DNA from 3 places in the Serratia sp. BNK-23 genome. Region 3 is predicted to be linked to each of the others. Evidence: predicted binding sites of a transcription regulator. Region 3 holds the regulator's gene; each other region holds the start of a gene.
What was found. The regulator PhoB, encoded in region 3, activates phosphate uptake and scavenging genes when phosphate is short. The targets are predictions, from matches to a motif close to CTGTCATAAAACTGNCNNAT.
Positions count from the first base shown of each region.

Region 1 (5,781 bases), 2.3 Mb from region 3:
ACCATAACCAGGGATAAAGGAACGACCATGATCAAACAAACCGTCTGCGGGCTGCTGCTCGGCGCCGCCCTCACCGGCCAGGCCGGCGCGGCCGACAAGCTGACGCTGGTGCTCGACTGGTACATCAACCCCGATCATGCGCCGATTATGGTGGCCGAGCAGATCGGCGCCTTCAAGGCCGCAGGGCTGGACGTCAAGATCGTGCCGCCGTCCGATCCGGCGCTGCCGCCGCGGCTGGTGGCCGCCAAACAGGCCGACCTCGCCATCACCTATCAGCCGCAGCTGCACTTCTTCGCCGATCAGGGCCTGCCGCTGATGCGCGTCGGCACGCTGATCAACACGCCGCTGAACACGGTGATCGCGCTGGATAAAAACATCACCTCGCCGGCGGATCTCAAAGGCAAAACGGTGGGTTACTCGGTCAGCGGCATCGAACAGGCGACGCTGGCCACCATGGTCGAACACGAGCATCTCAAACCGCAGGATATCAAGCTCATCAACGTCAACTTCCAGCTGACCAGCGCCCTGCTGGCGGGCCAGGTCGATGCGGTGATCGGCGGCTACCGCAACATCGAAGCGCTGGAGCTCAAGCTGCAGGGTAAAGAACCGGTGGTGTTCAACGTCGAAGATTACGGCGTGCCGGCCTACGACGAGCTGATCATCGTCGCCAACCGCGATGCGGTGAACGAGCCGAAAATCCGCAAATTCCTCGTCGCGCTGAAGCAAGGCAGCGACTACCTGCACGCGCACCCGCAGGACACCTGGTTGGCGTTCGCCAAGGCGCACCCGGAGCTGAATACCGAGCTGAACAAACAGGCGTGGCAAGCCAGCCTGCCGCTGTTCGCCCGCGATCCGGCCAAGTTGGATCGGGCCCGCTACCAGGCTTACGAACAGTTCCTGTTCGACAATAAGCTGATCAAGAAAACCACCCCGGTAGACCAGTACGCGGTGGAGCTGAACTGATCACGCCGAGGCGGCCGGCGGCGCCACCGTCACCTCGCCCTGGCCGCTGCGCTGCAGGGCCGCCTTCACCAGCCCATTGGCCTTGCAGCGTTCGATAAACGCGTTCACGTAGGCGGCGCCCTGCGTGTTTTGCCGCGGCACCGCCATCGCCTGGCGGATGGCGGTAAAATGTCCGTCCAGCACTCGGTAGCCGGGATGGGCGGCCGCGGCGGCCAACAGCGGTTGACGCACGCCGGCCGCCGCCTCCAGCCCCCGTTCGAAAAACAGCGCGATCGCCTCGGCGGAGGTTGCCGCCCGCACCAATTGCGCCTGCTGCAGCGTGCGTGATAAAAACAGATCGTACGCCGCCCCCTGCCCGACCGCGATGCGCACCTCCGGCCGGTCGAGCTGCGCCACCTCAGAGTAAGGCGCGTCGTTCGCCACCAGATAAGTCCCCTCGATGATCACGTAGGGTTCGCTGAAGGCGATTTGCGCCGCGCGCACCGGCTCGATGGCCATAAACGCCAGGTTCCAGGCGCCGCTGTCCAGATCGGCGAACACCTTGCCAGCCGCGTCATAGGTCACCAGCTCCAGCGCCACGCCCAGTTCGCGAGCCAGCGCGGCGGCCAGCTCCACCGAAGCGCCTTGCGGTTTGCCATCAGCCCCGGCCTGCGCCAGCACCGGATTGCCGTAGTTGATCGCCGCGCGCAACACGCCTTGCGGGGCCAGATCGTCGAGTACCGCTGCGGGGATTGTCTGCATACTTCCTCCTGAATGGCTGATGGATGCACCGTCGTGGCGCTCATTAAGCGTAGAGCGAAACCTCCGACCAGCAAGCTTTCGCCGCCGCGGCCGCCGTCGGCGTGATTAACGTCACACTATTGTCATAAAAATGTACAATAGCCGCCGCTCGTCGGCCGTAGCGGGAGATCGCACGTTGTTCCGCCGCCGGCAATAGGCTATACCCTTCACTTTTCGCACCGCGGCACGCTCGGCGGCGCAAACCAGGGCAGCAACGGTTTTATTTCAATCAGACAAGGTTTGGCGGATGGTTTTAGCAGTCGTTTCGTTTGTTCTCTTTTTGGCGTCGATTTTGATTTATCGCACCCGGGCCGCCGCCAACCGCTGGTGGTTCGCCATTCTGCTGACGCTGCTCGGCAGCTATCTGGTGCTGAACGTCATCCTGATCGCCAGCAACTACTTCACCGGCGACGGCATCACCGATGCGGTGATCTACACCGTCACCAGCAGCCTCAAAGGCGCGGGCATCAGCAAATACGTGCTGCCGTTTATCGGCCTGCTGGCGGCGTTGGGGCTTATCTTCGCGGTGCTAGCCCGCAGCCTGCTGCGCCGCAAGGCCAAAGGCAGCAGCGTGGCCTACAGCGTCGTCGCCGTGCTGCTGGCGCTGTTTTCGGTCGGTACCACCCCGGCGTTTCAGGACATCTCGCTGCTGGTCAAGAGCCAGATCGTCGGCGATACCGCCGATTTCACCACCTACTACAAGGCGCCGAAAAAGACCGTGCAGGGCAAACGGCCGAACCTGGTGTACATCTATGCCGAGAGCCTGGAGCGCACCTACTTCGATACCGAGCTGTTTCCCGGCCTGGCCGACGAGCTGAACGCCCTGCGCACGGACAGCATCGATTTCAGCAATACCCAGCAATTGCCGGGCACCGGCTACACCATCGCCGGCATGGTCGCCTCGCAGTGCGGCACTCCGCTGTTCGCGCCCTTCGACGGCAACGCCTCCAGCGCGGTCTCCACCTTCTACCCGGAGAACGTCTGCCTGGGCGACGTGCTGAAGGCCGCCGGCTACAGCAACTATTTCTATCAGGGCGCCGAGCTGGCGTTCGCCGGTAAAGACACCTTCCTGAAATCCCACGGTTTCGACCACGTTTACGGCTTCAAAGAGCTGCGCGATCGGGTCGCCGATCCGAGCTACAAAAACGACTGGGGCTGGTACGACGACAGCGTGCTGGACGTGGTGTACGGCAAGTTCGTCGAGCTGTCCAAACAGCGCCAGCCGTTCTCGCTGTTCACCCTGACCGTCGATACCCATCACCCGGACGGCTTTATCTCCGCCGGCTGCAGCAAGAAAAGCTACGCCTGGCAGAACAAGGAAAACCGCTCGCTGAGCGCGGTAGCCTGCAGCCAGCAACACATCGCCGCGCTGATCGACAAGATCAAACGCTCGCCCTATTTCAGCAATACCGTGATCGTGGTGTCCTCCGATCATCTGGCGATGAACAACACCGCCTACGATATCCTGACCAAACAGAAGCGCCGCAACCTGTTCTTCATCATCGACGGCACCCGGCCGCTGGCGGAACAGCGCAACGAGAAGCGCAGCACGCTGGACAACGGCGCCACGGTGCTGGACGTGATGGGCGGCGACAACTACATCGGCCTTGGCCGAAGCAGCCTGTCGGCGCCGTCGCTGTCTACGGTGTTCCTGAATATCGAAGAGAAGATCAACGGCTGGAAACCGGCGGTGATCAATCAGTGGGGCCTGCCGAACCGCATCAGCGACTACAGCGTGGATACGCGCCAACGCAGCTTCAGCTTCTCCGGCGTCACCTACAAGGTGCCGTTCATCCTGCGGGTGGGCGACAACCGCATCGAACCGATGTTCAACGTCTACCTCTCCACCCCGCTGCGCAAGCAGCTGGCCGGGCTGGGGGCGGGGGAGAAATTCGTCTGGGTCGATAAATGCTACGAGATCGGCCGGGTCTGGGCGCCGCAGCTGGCGCTGAGCACCGACATCTGCGTGGCCTCGGGCACCCTGGCCTCGCCGCCGCAGATCGCGCAGGCCAGCGGCGAACGCTTCAACGGCAAGGTGAACTTCACCGGCCCGGCGGCGGACAGCGTCGCCGATTATCAAAACGCCGTCGCCCGCCTGCAGGTGGACGACGCGGCGGTGAAATACCGGGCGGACACCATCGAGTTCATGCTGCCCGGCATGCCGGAACAGGTGAAAGCCATCACCGGCGTCTCCGCCGTCGAGGAATGGGGCCGCTGGTCCGACGCCAATCTGGCGCCGGCGGTCGACATCGATTACGTCGATCCGCTGCCGAAGCGCTTCGATCTGGTGCTGCGCGCCCGCGCCTACGGCAACAACGTCGGCGAACCGATTTCGGTGCGCGTCGGCGACGAAGAGCGCTTCGTGTCGCTCGGTGAACAGGACAGCACCGTCACCCTGCGCTTCGACAACCCGCGCGGCGCGCAGAAGATCAGCATTACTCCGCCGGCGCCGACCGAGCCAAAAGAGAGCGCCAGCGGCGGCTTCACGCCGAAGAAGCTGGGCATCGGCCTGGTGTCGCTGAAGGTCGAAGCGGGCGCTCCCGCCTCCTGATCCCCCGCCTTCACGGGCGCGGTATTTTCTTTGCCGCGCCCGTCATTTCGACCAAGCTTTTACGCCCTTCTTCGGCTAACCTGTGACGGTAAAACGCCGCAACCCCGCCACAGAGCCGGGACATCCAAGGAGAAAGTATGAGCTATGCCCCACCTCGCAGCGGCCTCAGCGCCGATCAGGCACTCGATCAACTGGAAGCCCTGTATGACGCCGCGGTAGACGCGCTGCGGCAGGCGGTCAGTGACTTTATCAGCCACGGCACGCTGCCGGATGCACAAGCGCGCGCCGCCGGGCTGTTCGTGTATCCCGAACTGCGCGTCAGTTGGGACGGGCAGCAATCCGGCCCGAGCAAAACCCGCGCCTTCGGCCGCTTTACCCATCCCGGCAGCTACAGCACCACCGTGACCCGGCCGCAGCTGTTCCGCCACTATCTGGCCGAACAGCTGGCGATGCTGGAACACGATTACGCCGCCCATATCGAAGTGGCGCCGTCGCAGCAGGAGATCCCGTTCCCTTATGTCATCGACGGTTCCAGCCTGGCGCTCGATCGCTCAATGAGCGCCGGCATCGCGCAGCATTTCCCCACCACCGAGCTGGCGCAGATCGGTGACGAGACCGCCGACGGCCTGTACCACGCCACCGACAACCATTTCCCGCTGTCGCATTTCGATGCGCTGCGCGCGGATTTCTCGCTGGCGCGTCTGCGGCACTACACCGGCACGCCGGTGGAACATTTTCAACCGTTCGTGCTGTTCACCAACTACACCCGCTATGTGGACGAGTTCGTGCGCTGGGCCTGCGCCCAGATCGCCGATCCGGCCAGCCCGTACATCGCGCTCTCCAGCGCCGGCGGCACCTACATCACGCCGGAAACCAGCGCCCCGGAGCAGGCGGTGTCCGATCTGGCGTGGAAAAACCACCAGATGCCGGCCTATCACCTGATCTCGCGCACCGGCCAGGGCATCACGCTGATCAACATCGGCGTCGGCCCATCCAACGCCAAGACCATCTGCGATCACCTGGCGGTGCTGCGCCCGAGCGCCTGGCTGATGATCGGCCACTGCGGCGGCCTGCGCGAAAGCCAGAAGATCGGCGATTACGTGCTGGCCCACGCCTATCTGCGCGACGATCACGTGCTGGATGCGGTGCTGCCGCCGGATATCCCGATCCCGAGCATCGCCGAGGTGCAGCGCGCCCTGTATGACGCCACCAAGATGGTCAGCGGCATGCCCGGTGAAGAGGTCAAACAGCGTTTGCGCACCGGCACCGTCGTCACCACCGACGATCGCAACTGGGAGCTGCGCTACTCCGCTTCGGCGCGCCGCTTCAACCTCAGCCGCGCGGTGGCGGTCGACATGGAGAGCGCCACCATCGCCGCTCAGGGTTATCGCTTCCGGGTGCCGTACGGCACGCTGCTGTGCGTCTCCGACAAACCGCTGCACGGCGAGATCAAACTGCCGGGCCAGGCCAACCGCTTCTACGAAGGG
Region 1 is NZ_CP179900.1:1,699,923-1,705,703, reverse strand. It holds gene ACMGF9_RS08010 (ABC transporter substrate-binding protein) at 28-963, shown strand; gene ACMGF9_RS08005 (transporter substrate-binding domain-containing protein) at 964-1,704, opposite strand; gene opgB (phosphatidylglycerol--membrane-oligosaccharide glycerophosphotransferase) at 1,991-4,294, shown strand; gene ACMGF9_RS07995 (AMP nucleosidase) at 4,432-5,781, shown strand, end outside.
Region 1: opgB (phosphatidylglycerol--membrane-oligosaccharide glycerophosphotransferase) is a predicted target of PhoB. The motif match lies at 1,824-1,843, and genes of this name have one in related genera.

Region 2 (5,781 bases), 1.0 Mb from region 3:
TCGCTGGCGGTCGGCTGGCGCTTGGCGATAATGCGCACGCAGGCTTCGTCGATCGCCACTTCCATCATGTTGACCTTGGCGTCGCCTTCGATCACGCGCTTGGCCAGCTCGCCATCCTGATTGTGCATCGCGGTGATGGCATCGGTCAGCTGCTGCTCCACCAGCCCGCCCATGGTCAGCACCTGGGTGCGGATATGCTCGAGCTCTGCGTTGAACTGGCCGGAAATGTGTTTGTTTAAATTCAGGTTATCCATGATGCTTCCTATCAACCATAACGGCCAGTGATGTAGTCTTCAGTCTGCTTTTTCTGCGGCGCAGTGAACAGGTTATCAGTATCACTGAACTCGATCAGCTCGCCCAGATACATAAATGCGGTAGAGTCGGAGCAGCGCGCCGCCTGCTGCATGTTGTGCGTCACAATCACCACGGTGTAATCGGCCTTCAGTTCGCTGATCAGCTCTTCAATCTTGCCGGTGGAGATCGGATCCAGCGCCGAGCAAGGCTCATCCAGCAACAGCACTTCCGGACGAATGGCGATGCCGCGGGCGATGCACAGACGCTGCTGCTGGCCGCCGGAGAGGCTGTAGCCGCTCTGGTGCAGCTTGTCCTTGGTTTCGTTCCACAGCGCCGCCTTGGTCAGCGCCCACTGCACGCGCTCATCCATATCGGCGCGCGACAGCTTTTCAAACAGGCGAACGCCGAAGGCAATGTTGTCGTAAATCGACATCGGGAACGGCGTTGGCTTTTGGAACACCATGCCGACCTTGGCGCGCAGCAGCGCGATATCCGAGTTGTCGGTCAGGATGTTCTGGCCGTCCAGCAGGATGCCGCCTTCCGCACGCTGTTCAGGGTACAGCTGGTACATCTTGTTGAAGGTGCGCAGCAGGGTGGATTTGCCGCAGCCGGACGGGCCGATAAACGCGGTGACCTTGTTCTTGGCGATATCCAGCGTGATGTTCTTCAGCGCATGGAATTTGCCGTAGTAGAAGTTCAGATCGCGTACCTGAATTTTGCTGCTGGAAGCGTCAGTAACCATACTCATCAAGACTTCTCTCTTTTCATCAGCGCCGCCAAAGCGGCGCTCAAAATTTTATGAATGCTTTTTCTTGGCGAAAATTACGCGCGCCAGGATATTCAGTAACAGTACGCACAGGGTGATCAACAGCACCCCGGCCCAGGCCAGCTGCTGCCATTCGGCGAACGGGCTCATGGCGAATTTGAAGATGGTCACCGGCAGGTTGGCGATCGGCTGCATCAGGTCGGTGCTCCAGAACTGGTTCGACAGCGAGGTGAACAGCAGCGGCGCCGTTTCCCCCGCGATACGCGCAATCGCCAGCAGCACGCCGGTGATGATGCCGGACACCGACGCCTTCAGCGTGATAGCGGAAATCATGCGCCATTTCGGCGTGCCCAGCGCATAAGCGGCCTCGCGCAGCGTATCCGGCACCAGCTTCAGCATGTTCTCGGTGGTGCGAATGACGATCGGCACCTGCAGCAGCGCCAGCGCCACGATGCCGGCCCAACCGGAGAAGTGTTCCATCTTCGCCACCACGATGGTGTAAACGAACAGGCCCACCACGATCGACGGTGCGGAGAGCAGAATGTCGTTGATAAAGCGGATCACTTCCGCCAGCCAGGATTTACGGCCGTATTCCGCCAGGTAGATGCCGGCCATGATGCCCAGCGGCGTACCGAAGAGGGTCGCCCACAGGATCAACAGGCCGCTGCCGGCGATGGCGTTGGCCAGGCCGCCGCCCGCGGTATTCGGCGGCGGGGTCATCTCGGTGAACAGCGCCAGCGACATGCCGTCGAAGCCTTTGGTGACGGTGGCGATCAGGATCCAGATCAGCCAGAACAGCCCGAACGCCATGGTCGCCATCGACAGGAACAGCGCGAGGCGGTTTTTCTGCCGGCGCCAGGCCTGCATTTTGCGGCGGCTTTCCGCCAGAACGACTGCGTTTTGCATATCCATCGTCGCCATGTTAACGCCCCTCATTCTTGGCCAGACGCATGATCATCAGTTTCGACAGCGCCAGCACGATAAAGGTGATAACAAACAGAATCAGGCCCAGCTCCATCAACGCGGCGGTGTGCACGCCGGACTCGGCTTCAGCGAATTCGTTGGCCAGCGCCGAGGTGATGCTGTTGCCCGGCATGTACAGCGAAGCGCTGTCGAGCTGGTAGGTGTTGCCGATGATAAAGGTCACCGCCATGGTTTCCCCCAGCGCGCGGCCCAGGCCCAACATCACGCCGCCGATGACGCCGTTTTTGGTGAACGGCAGCACGATGCGCCAGATGACCTCCCAGGTGGTGCAGCCGATACCGTAGGCCGACTCTTTCATCATTACCGGGGTCTGTTCGAACACGTCGCGCATCACCGCAGCAATGTAAGGAATGATCATGATCGCCAGGATCACCCCGGCGGCCAGGATGCCGATGCCGAAGGCCGGGCCGGAGAACAGCTCGCCGACGATTGGAATGCCCGACAGTACTTCGCCCACCGGCGTCTGGAAGTATTCGGCGAACAGCGGGGCGAACACGAACAGGCCCCACATGCCGTAGACGATGCTCGGAATGGCCGCCAGCAGCTCAATGGCGATGCCCAGCGGCCGCTTCAGCCAGTTCGGCGCCAGTTCGGTCAGGAACAGCGCGATGCCGAAGCTCACCGGCACGGCGATGATCAGCGCGATAAGCGAGGTGACCACGGTGCCGTAGATCGGCACCAGCGCGCCGAACTGCTCCGCCGGCGCGTCCCACTCTTTGGTCCACAGGAACGCAAAGCCGAATTTCTGCATGCTTGGCCAGGAGGCGAAGATCAGCGAAACGATGATGCCACCCAGCAACAATAGGGTAATCAGCGCAGCCAGTCTCACCAGCGCGCTGAAAATGATGTCACCGTTTTTGCCCGGTGCTTTGATGGTCGGCTTGTACTCAGCCATAGATTACTCTCTGTTTGAACCCTGGCAGCCCCAATCGGGATCGGAGCCTGAAGAACTGTGTGGGGCGCGGCGAACCCGCGCCCCTGCGTTGTTAGTACAGCGCTTTACCTGAACTGTCTTTTACGTTGGTTTTCCAGGCCGCACGCACCTGCTCAACCACTTCTGCCGGCAGGGTGGCGTAATCCAGCTCGTTAGCTTGTTTTGCACCGGTTTTATACGCCCAGTCGAAGAACTTCAGCACTTCGGCGCCCTGAGCAGGGTTTTTCTGCTCTTTGTGCACCAGGATGAAGGTGGTGGAGGTGATTGGCCACACGTTGTCGCCTTTCTGGTCAGTCAGATCCTGAGCGAAAGTTTTGCTCCAATCCGCGCCTTTGGCGGCGTTGCTGAAGCTCTCTTCGGTCGGGCTGACCGGTTTGCCGTCGGCGGACACCAGCTTGGTGTAAGCCAGGTTGTTCTGCTTGGCGTAAGCGTATTCTACGTAGCCGATAGAGCCTGGCAGGCGCTGAACGAAGGCGGCGATGCCGTCGTTGCCTTTACCGCCCAGACCGGTCGGCCAGTTAACGGTAGAACCGGCGCCAATCTTTTCTTTCCACTGCGCATTGGCCTTGGACAGGTAGCTGGTGAACACGAACGAGGTGCCGGAACCGTCGGCGCGGCGCACTACGGCGATGTTCTGGTCAGGCAGTTTCACGCCTGGGTTCAGCTTGGTGATAGCCGGATCGTTCCACTTTTTGACGTTGCCCAGGTAGATATCGCCCAGGGTTTTGCCGTCCAGCGTCAGTTCGCCGGATTTGATGCCCGGGATATTCACCGCCAGCACCACGCCGCCAATCACTGTCGGGAACTGGAACAGGCCGTCGGCCGCCAGCTTGTCGTCAGACAGCGGGGCGTCGGAGGCACCAAAGTCAACGGTGTTGGCCACGATTTGCTTCACGCCGCCAGAGGAGCCGATGCCCTGATAGTTAACTTTGTTGCCGGTTTCTTTCTGATAAGAATCTGCCCACTTGGCGTAAACCGGAGCGGGGAATGTCGCACCTGCACCGGTCAGGCTGGCAGCAGCGAACGCGGACACGGCGGTCAGGGAGAAGGTCGCTGCCACAATACTGGCGACGGTGGTACGCATCAGTTTCATAATCCCTCCTAATGGGATACTTAAAATCGACTTCGAGTCGTTTTAATCAGAGTAAGTATTGCTGCAGGAGGGAAAATAGGACAGTTTGGTGACAGAAAAATGTACGCAATATGACAGTTATATTACAGCGTATTTGATAGGTGTTTGTTTTTATGTAAATCAGAAGGTTAGCCGTGAAACAGCACATTTCCCAAGCAATAAAAAACCGGCTTGGCGCTGCCTATCCGCTTGAATATGACAACGTTTATCACCGAAACGGCAGCGCTGTCATCTTTAAGGTCACTCATGAAAAAAGCCGGCGCTAAGGCCGGCTTTTGCAGTTTACCTGTGACAAATTACTCTACGGTGACAGACTTCGCCAGGTTGCGCGGCTGGTCAACGTCGGTGCCCTTGATCAGCGCCACGTGGTAAGACAGCAGCTGCAACGGCACGGTGTAGAAGATCGGCGCGACGATTTCCTCGACGTGCGGCAGAGGAATGAGGGTCATGCCTTCGCTGCTGACGAAGCCGGCGTCCTGATCGGCGAACACGTACAGCTGGCCGCCGCGCGCGCGCACTTCTTCAATGTTGGACTTCAGCTTTTCCAGCAGTTCGTTGTTTGGCGCCACCACGATCACCGGCATATCGGCGTCGATCAGCGCCAGCGGGCCGTGTTTCAACTCACCCGCCGCATAAGCTTCAGCGTGAATATAGGAGATCTCTTTCAGCTTCAGCGCCCCTTCCATGGCGATCGGATACTGATCGCCGCGGCCGAGGAACAGCGCATGGTGCTTGTCGGAGAAGCCTTCCGCCAGCGCTTCGATCTCTTTATCCATCGACAGCATCTGCTCGATACGCGCCGGCAGCGCCTGCAGACCATGCACGATCTCGTGCTCCACGCTTTCCGCCATGCCTTTCAGACGGCCCAGGCGCGCCACCAGCATCAACAGCACGGTGAGCTGCGTGGTGAAGGCTTTGGTCGAGGCTACGCCGATTTCCGTACCCGCTTTGGTCATCAGCGCCAGATCGGATTCGCGCACCAGCGAAGAGCCGGCAACGTTACAAACGGCCAGCGAACCGAGATAACCCAGCTCTTTGGACAGGCGCAGCGCCGCCAGGGTGTCGGCGGTTTCGCCGGACTGTGACAGAGTGATGATCAGGCTGCCCGGACGCACCGCCGATTTGCGGTAACGGAATTCGGACGCGATCTCGACATCGCACGGCACGCCAGCCAGCGCTTCGAACCAGTAACGCGCCACCATACCGGAGTGGTAAGAAGTCCCACAGGCGATAATCTGCACGTGCTGCACCTTGGCGAGCAACTCGTCGGCGTGCGGCCCCAGCTCACTCAGGTTGATTTGGCCATGACTGAAACGCCCTTCCAGGGTGTTTTTCAGCGCCAGCGGCTGTTCGTAAATCTCTTTTTGCATGTAGTGGCGATAAGCGCCCTTGTCGCCGGCGTCATACTGCACCTGGGATTCGATCTCAGGACGCTCGATGGCGTTGCCCTGTTTGTCGAAGATGTTGACGGTGCGGCGAGTCACTTCCACCACGTCGCCCTCTTCCAGGAAGATGAAGCGGCGGGTGACCGGCAGCAGCGCCAGCTGATCGGAAGCGATGAAGTTTTCCCCGACGCCGCGGCCGATAACCAGCGGGCTGCCGGAACGCGCCGCGACCAGCACGCTCGGATCGCGGCTGTCCATCACCACGGTGCCATAAGCGCCGCGCAGC
Region 2 is NZ_CP179900.1:4,973,573-4,979,353, forward strand. It holds gene phoU (phosphate signaling complex protein PhoU) at 1-254, opposite strand, end outside; gene pstB (phosphate ABC transporter ATP-binding protein PstB) at 266-1,036, opposite strand; gene pstA (phosphate ABC transporter permease PstA) at 1,091-1,981, opposite strand; gene pstC (phosphate ABC transporter permease PstC) at 1,983-2,939, opposite strand; gene pstS (phosphate ABC transporter substrate-binding protein PstS) at 3,031-4,071, opposite strand; gene glmS (glutamine--fructose-6-phosphate transaminase (isomerizing)) at 4,407-5,781, opposite strand, start outside.
Region 2: pstS (phosphate ABC transporter substrate-binding protein PstS) is a predicted target of PhoB. The motif match lies at 4,147-4,166, and genes of this name have one in related genera.

Region 3 (5,781 bases):
CAGCGCATCCAGCGCGGTATCGAGGGTTTCGGCGTCCAGCGTGCCGAAGCCTTCGTCGAGGAACAGCGAGTCGATGCTGGTTTTATGGCTGACCAGATCGGACAACGCCAGCGCCAACGCCAGGCTGACCAGGAAACTCTCGCCGCCGGACAGGGTGCGGGTATCGCGCAGCGCGTCCGCCTGCCAGGTGTCCACCACCTGCAGCTCCAGCGCGTCGCTGGTCTTGCGCTGCAGCAGGTAGCGCCCGTGCAGCCGGCCGAGCTGAAGGTTGGCCAGATACACCAGATGATCGAGCGTCAGCCCCTGAGCGAAGCGGCGGAACTTGTCGCCTTCTTTCGAGCCGATCAGTTGGTTGAGGTAGCTCCAGTCATCGTAGTCTTGCTGGCTGCGGGCGATCTGCTCGAATAGCGCCTGCTGATTGAGACGGCGTTCGGCGTCGCTTGCCAGCTGATTGCGCAGTTCGCCCTGACGCAGCTGCAACGTTTTCAACTGCTGCGCCAGCTCGGCCAGCGATTGGGTGAGCGCATCGAGATCCGCGTTGGCTTTATCCAGCCCTTCAGGGCGGTTCTGCCGGTGCTGCTCCAGCGTTTGCGTCGCCTGTGTCAGCAGGGCGGTGGCCTCTACCTGCCGCTGTTGCAACTGCTCTTTGCGCTGCTGCAATTCGCGGCGCAGGACATCGTCCAGCAGCGCGGCGGCGAAGGCGGTTTCATCGGCGAATTCGCTGTCGGCCAGCGCCTGCTGCCACTGCTGCTGCGCCTGCTGCAGCCGCTCCTGCATCTGGGTGTGTTGTTGTTGCAACCCGGCCTGCTGGCCGGCCAGGCGCTCGCGCAGTTCCTGCGCCTTTTGCCACTGCTCGGCGGCCTGCAAACTGACCTGTTCACAGGCGGTTTGTTTGGCGCGCAGCTGTTCGCGCACCTCGGCGACCTGCTGTTCGCCGAACAGCGTCAGCCGCTGCGCGCGTCGTTCGGCAAGGGTCTTCTCGCCTTCTTGCCAGCGTTGTTGCAGCTCTTGCTGCTGTTGCAGGCTGTCGGCGTGGGCTTTCTGCAGCAGCGTAAAGCGTTCTTCGAGCAACGCCAGCTGTTGCTGCGTCTGCTGCTGCTGCGTTTGCAGAGCGATGAGCGCATCCTTCGCCTGCTGTACCGCCTGCGCCGCCTGTTCATGCTGCTGCAGCGCCTGTTGCCCGCGCCGTTCTTCGTCGTCGCAGCAACTAAGCCAGGCGCTGAGTTGCTCGCCATCCGCCAGCGTAAAGTCGAACGCCAGCGGCGCGCTGAGCTGCCGCCACTGCTGCTGTTGGCCGGCCAGCTGTTGTTCATCCTGCGCGATGGTTTGCTGCTGACGCTGCAATTGCTGTTGCAGGTTGTCGTAACGGGCTCGCAGCTCGACGCCTTGTTTTTGCAATGCTTCGGTCTGGACTTTCATTTGCTCCAGACGTTGCGCGGTTTCTGACAGTTTTACCTCTTGGTATTGTTCTACCGCCGGGTGCTCGCATGAGCCGCACAGCGGGCAGGGGGCGCCGGGTTGCAAACGGGCGCGCTCGGCCTCCAGACCCACGATCCGTTGTTCCAGCGCATAGGTTTTTTCAACATCGGCCTGGTGGGCTTTCTGCTGCTTAAATCGCTGACGGATGAGTTCTAGCTGTGGTTCCAACTGGGTAAGTTCATGTTGACCGCTGTTTAGCTCTTGCCGCTGTTGTTCCAGCCGTTTAACGATTTGCTGCGATAAAGAAGCGAGAGTAAACAGCTGCTGGCGCGTCGGGCGCAGATCCGCCAGGACGCCCAGGCGCTGGCGCAGCGGGGCCAGCGGCGTTTGCGCCTCCAGCGCCTGCTGCTGTTGCTGTTGAACGGCCAGCGCTTCGGTCAGCGTGTTCAACTGCTGCTGATGCTGTGCGGCCTGCCTCGTCAGTTGGCTGCGCTGAGCGGTGAGCTGCTCCAGCGCGGTCTGCTGCTGGGCGAACTGCTGCGCGGCGGCATCGCCGGCCTGTCTACGTTCGGCCTGTGTCGACTGCAGTTGGGTTATTTGATGGTCGAGCGGGGCGACCTGCTCGTCGATCAGCTGTTGCTGTTGCCGCATGTGTTCGGCATGCGCTTGCTGCGCCTGGCGGGTTTTCTCCACCGCCTGCTGCAGCGGGGTCAACTGCGCCGACTGCTGTTCCTGCTGTTGCGTCAGCTGGGCTGCCTGCTGTTGTATCGTTTGCAGCTCGGCGCGGCAGCGATCGCGTTCACCGCGCAGCGGCCGCAATTTCTCGGCCGGCTCGCTGAGCGCCAGCCGCTGCAGCTGCGGGGCGGCCTCCGCCTGCTCGCGCTGGGCGGTGTCCAGCCGCAATTGCCCCTCGCTTTGCTGTTGCCGGAGGCGTTGCCATTGCTGCAGCCAGCTCAGCGCCTGTTGCTGCCGCTGGGTTTGTTCGCCGAGAGCGATTTCCTGCGCGCTCAGCGCCGCCAGCTGTTCGGTCAGAGACTGGCGCTGTTCGTCGTTCAGCAGTTCGATGCCGCTGGCGCGTTGATGCAACGCATCCAGATCGGTTTTGGCCTGCTTGTGCGACTCGAACACCTGTTCGGACAACCGCCCGTAGATTTCGGTGCCGGTCAGCTCTTCCAGCAGCTCGGCGCGATCGTTGGCGTCGGCGTTGAGGAAGGCGGCGAACTGCCCCTGGGACAGCATCATCGATTTGGTGAAGCGGCCAAAGTCCAGCCCGGTGATGGCGGCGGTAAGCTCCAGCTTGTCGCGCACCTTGTCCGCCAGGATCTTGCCGTCCTCGCGGCGCGCCAGTTCGACCTTCGGCGCCTGCAGATTGCCGTCCGGCGCGTTTTTGGCGCGGCGCTGGCTCCAGAAGGCGCGATAGCCGATGCCCTTGACCTCGAACTCGACCTCCGCCAGCGATTCGGCGGTGTGGCGGGTCATCAGTTCATTCTGGCTTGGCGTGACGTTGAGACGCGGCGTCTGGTGGTACAGCGCCAGGCAGATGGCGTCCAGCAGGGTGGTTTTGCCCGCGCCGGTCGGGCCGGTAATGGCGAACAGGCCGTTGCTGGCGAACGGCTCGGCGGTGAAGTCAATCTTCCATTCGCCCTGCAGCGAGTTGAGGTTTTTTAACCGCAGGCTGAGGATTTTCATGGGTTGCTCTCTTCAGGGTTGTGCTGCACCGCCTCGACCACCTGGCGGAACAGTTGGTGCATCCGCCGTTGGCGCGCTTCGGGCATGTCGGCCTCCTGCGCCAGGCGCCGTTCGAACACCTCGTTGACGCTCAGCTCGTTGAGCGTTTCCTTATCCTGCTGCGCGATCGCCTGGCGGCGCTGCTCTTTACTGCGCCGCAGCAGCACCACTTCCACCGGCAGCGCATCCGCCATCAGCTGGATGCGGCGCTGGATATCGCTGAGGTAGTCCTGCGTCGCCACTTCGATATCCAGCCACACCGGCAGCTCGCCGGCATAGTCGGCAAATTGCCGCAGCTGCCGTTCGATCTCGGCCAGATCGCCTTTGATCAGTTGCATGGGCTGAAACTGCGGGATCGTTAACGTTTCTACCCGCTGCAAAGCGCCGTCGGCGAAATCCACCAGGAAGACGCTTTTGGCTTTGCCCAGCTCATCGAAGCTCAGCGGGATCGGCGAGCCGCTATAGCGAATATGCTCCGATTTGGCGACGTTCTGCGCGCGGTGAATGTGGCCCAGCGCGATATAGTCGGCGGGGGGAAGGTCTGCGCCGGGAAGGCGTCGAGGGTGCCGATATAGATGTCGCGCACCGAGTCGGAGGTGGTAACGCCGACGGTGGTCAGGTGGCCGGTGGCGACGATCGGCAGTGGCAGGCCCAACTGGTCGCGGCGCTCGCAGGCCGCCTGATACAGCGCTTGATAATGTTCGGCGATGGCTTCCTGCAGCGCCTGCTGTTTCTGCGCGCCGGATTCGCCGGCGCGGCTGGTGAGCAGATCGCGCGGCCGCAGGAACGGGATGGCGCACAGCACCGCGCCCGGCTGGCCGTCGCGTTGGTTAAGCACCACGATCTGCTGTTCCGGGGCGCCCTGCGCGCTGGCGATCACCGTGGTGTTCAGGCAGGAGAGCAGCTCACGCGATTCGTTCAGCGTCGCCACCGAGTCGTGGTTGCCGCCCAGCACCACCAGCTGGCAGCCGGTGCGCTGCAGTTCCACCACGAAGCGGTTGTACAGCTCGCGGGCATAGCTGGGCGGTGAGCCGGTATCGAACAGATCCCCGGCGACGATCAGCGCATCCACCTGCTGCTGATCTACCTGTTCGATCAGCCAGTTCAGAAAAGCCTGGTGCTCGGCGGCGCGGCTTTTGGTGAAAAAGTACTGGCCAAGGTGCCAGTCAGAGGTGTGGATCAGGCGCATGACACTCCCGGATGTAAAGATAATGGCGATGATTATAAAGGCCGCGGCGGCGGCTGTCCCGGCGCAATGATGATGACAACCGGATGATTTTTCGTTACTGCGGGAAATAATCGCTATGCTTACTGCCTATAACAGCCGGTTTTTTTCATAAAAGTGTCACAAAACTGACGCATAATGGCGCCCGAAAAGTCGCTAACACATTGGCAGGATTGACGATGGCAAGACGCATACTGGTGGTGGAAGACGAAGCGCCGATCCGTGAGATGGTGTGCTTTGTGTTGGAACAGAATGGTTACCAACCGTTGGAAGCCGAAGATTATGACAGCGCCGTGACGCGTCTGTCTGAGCCGTTCCCTGATTTGGTGTTGCTTGACTGGATGTTGCCCGGCGGTTCCGGCATTCAGTTTATCAAACATATGAAGCGCGAAGCGCTGACCCGAGATATCCCGGTGATGATGCTGACCGCGCGCGGCGAAGAAGAAGACCGGGTGCGCGGCCTGGAAGTGGGGGCGGATGATTACATCACCAAGCCGTTCTCGCCCAAGGAGCTGGTGGCGCGCATCAAAGCGGTCATGCGCCGCATTTCGCCGATGGCGGTGGAAGAAGTGATTGAAATGCAAGGGCTAAGCCTGGATCCGTCCTCCCACCGCGTAATGGCGAACGATCAGGCGCTGGATATGGGGCCGACCGAGTTCAAGCTGCTGCACTTCTTTATGACCCACCCGGAGCGGGTTTATAGCCGCGAGCAGTTGCTTAATCACGTCTGGGGCACTAACGTTTATGTGGAAGACCGTACCGTTGACGTGCATATCCGTCGGCTCCGCAAGGCGTTAGAAACCAGTGGGCATGATAAAATGGTTCAAACCGTTCGGGGCACCGGCTACCGGTTCTCAACGCGCTACTGATCGCGCCGCGCTGGAGAATATGCCGTGTTAGAACGTCTGTCGTGGAAGAGGCTGGCTTTGGAGCTGGCTCTTTTCTGTCTGCCCGCCTTACTGCTGGGGCTGATTTTCGGTTATCTGCCCTGGTTCCTGCTGGCCTCTGCGCTGGCTGCGCTGGTGTGGAATTTCTACAACCAGCTCAAACTCTCCCATTGGCTGTGGATCGACCGCAGCATGACGCCGCCGCCCGGCCGCTGGAGCTGGGAGCCGCTGTTCTATGGCCTGTATCAGATGCAGCAGCGCAACCGCCGCCGCCGGCGCGAGCTGGCGCTGCTGATCAAGCGCTTTCGCAGCGGGGCCGAATCGCTGCCTGACGCGGTGGTGATGACCACCGTCGAAGGCAATATCTTCTGGTGCAACGGGCTGGCGCAGCATCTGCTCGGCTTTCGCTGGCCGGAAGACAACGGCCAGCACATCCTTAACCTGCTGCGTTATCCGGAATTCAGCCTCTATCTGCAACAGCAGGAGTTTTCGCGCCCGCTGACGCTGCAGCTGAACAACGAA
Region 3 is NZ_CP179900.1:3,959,994-3,965,774, reverse strand. It holds gene sbcC (exonuclease subunit SbcC) at 1-3,108, opposite strand, end outside; partial or broken gene sbcD (exonuclease subunit SbcD) at 3,105-4,336, opposite strand; gene phoB (phosphate response regulator transcription factor PhoB) at 4,552-5,241, shown strand; gene phoR (phosphate regulon sensor histidine kinase PhoR) at 5,266-5,781, shown strand, end outside.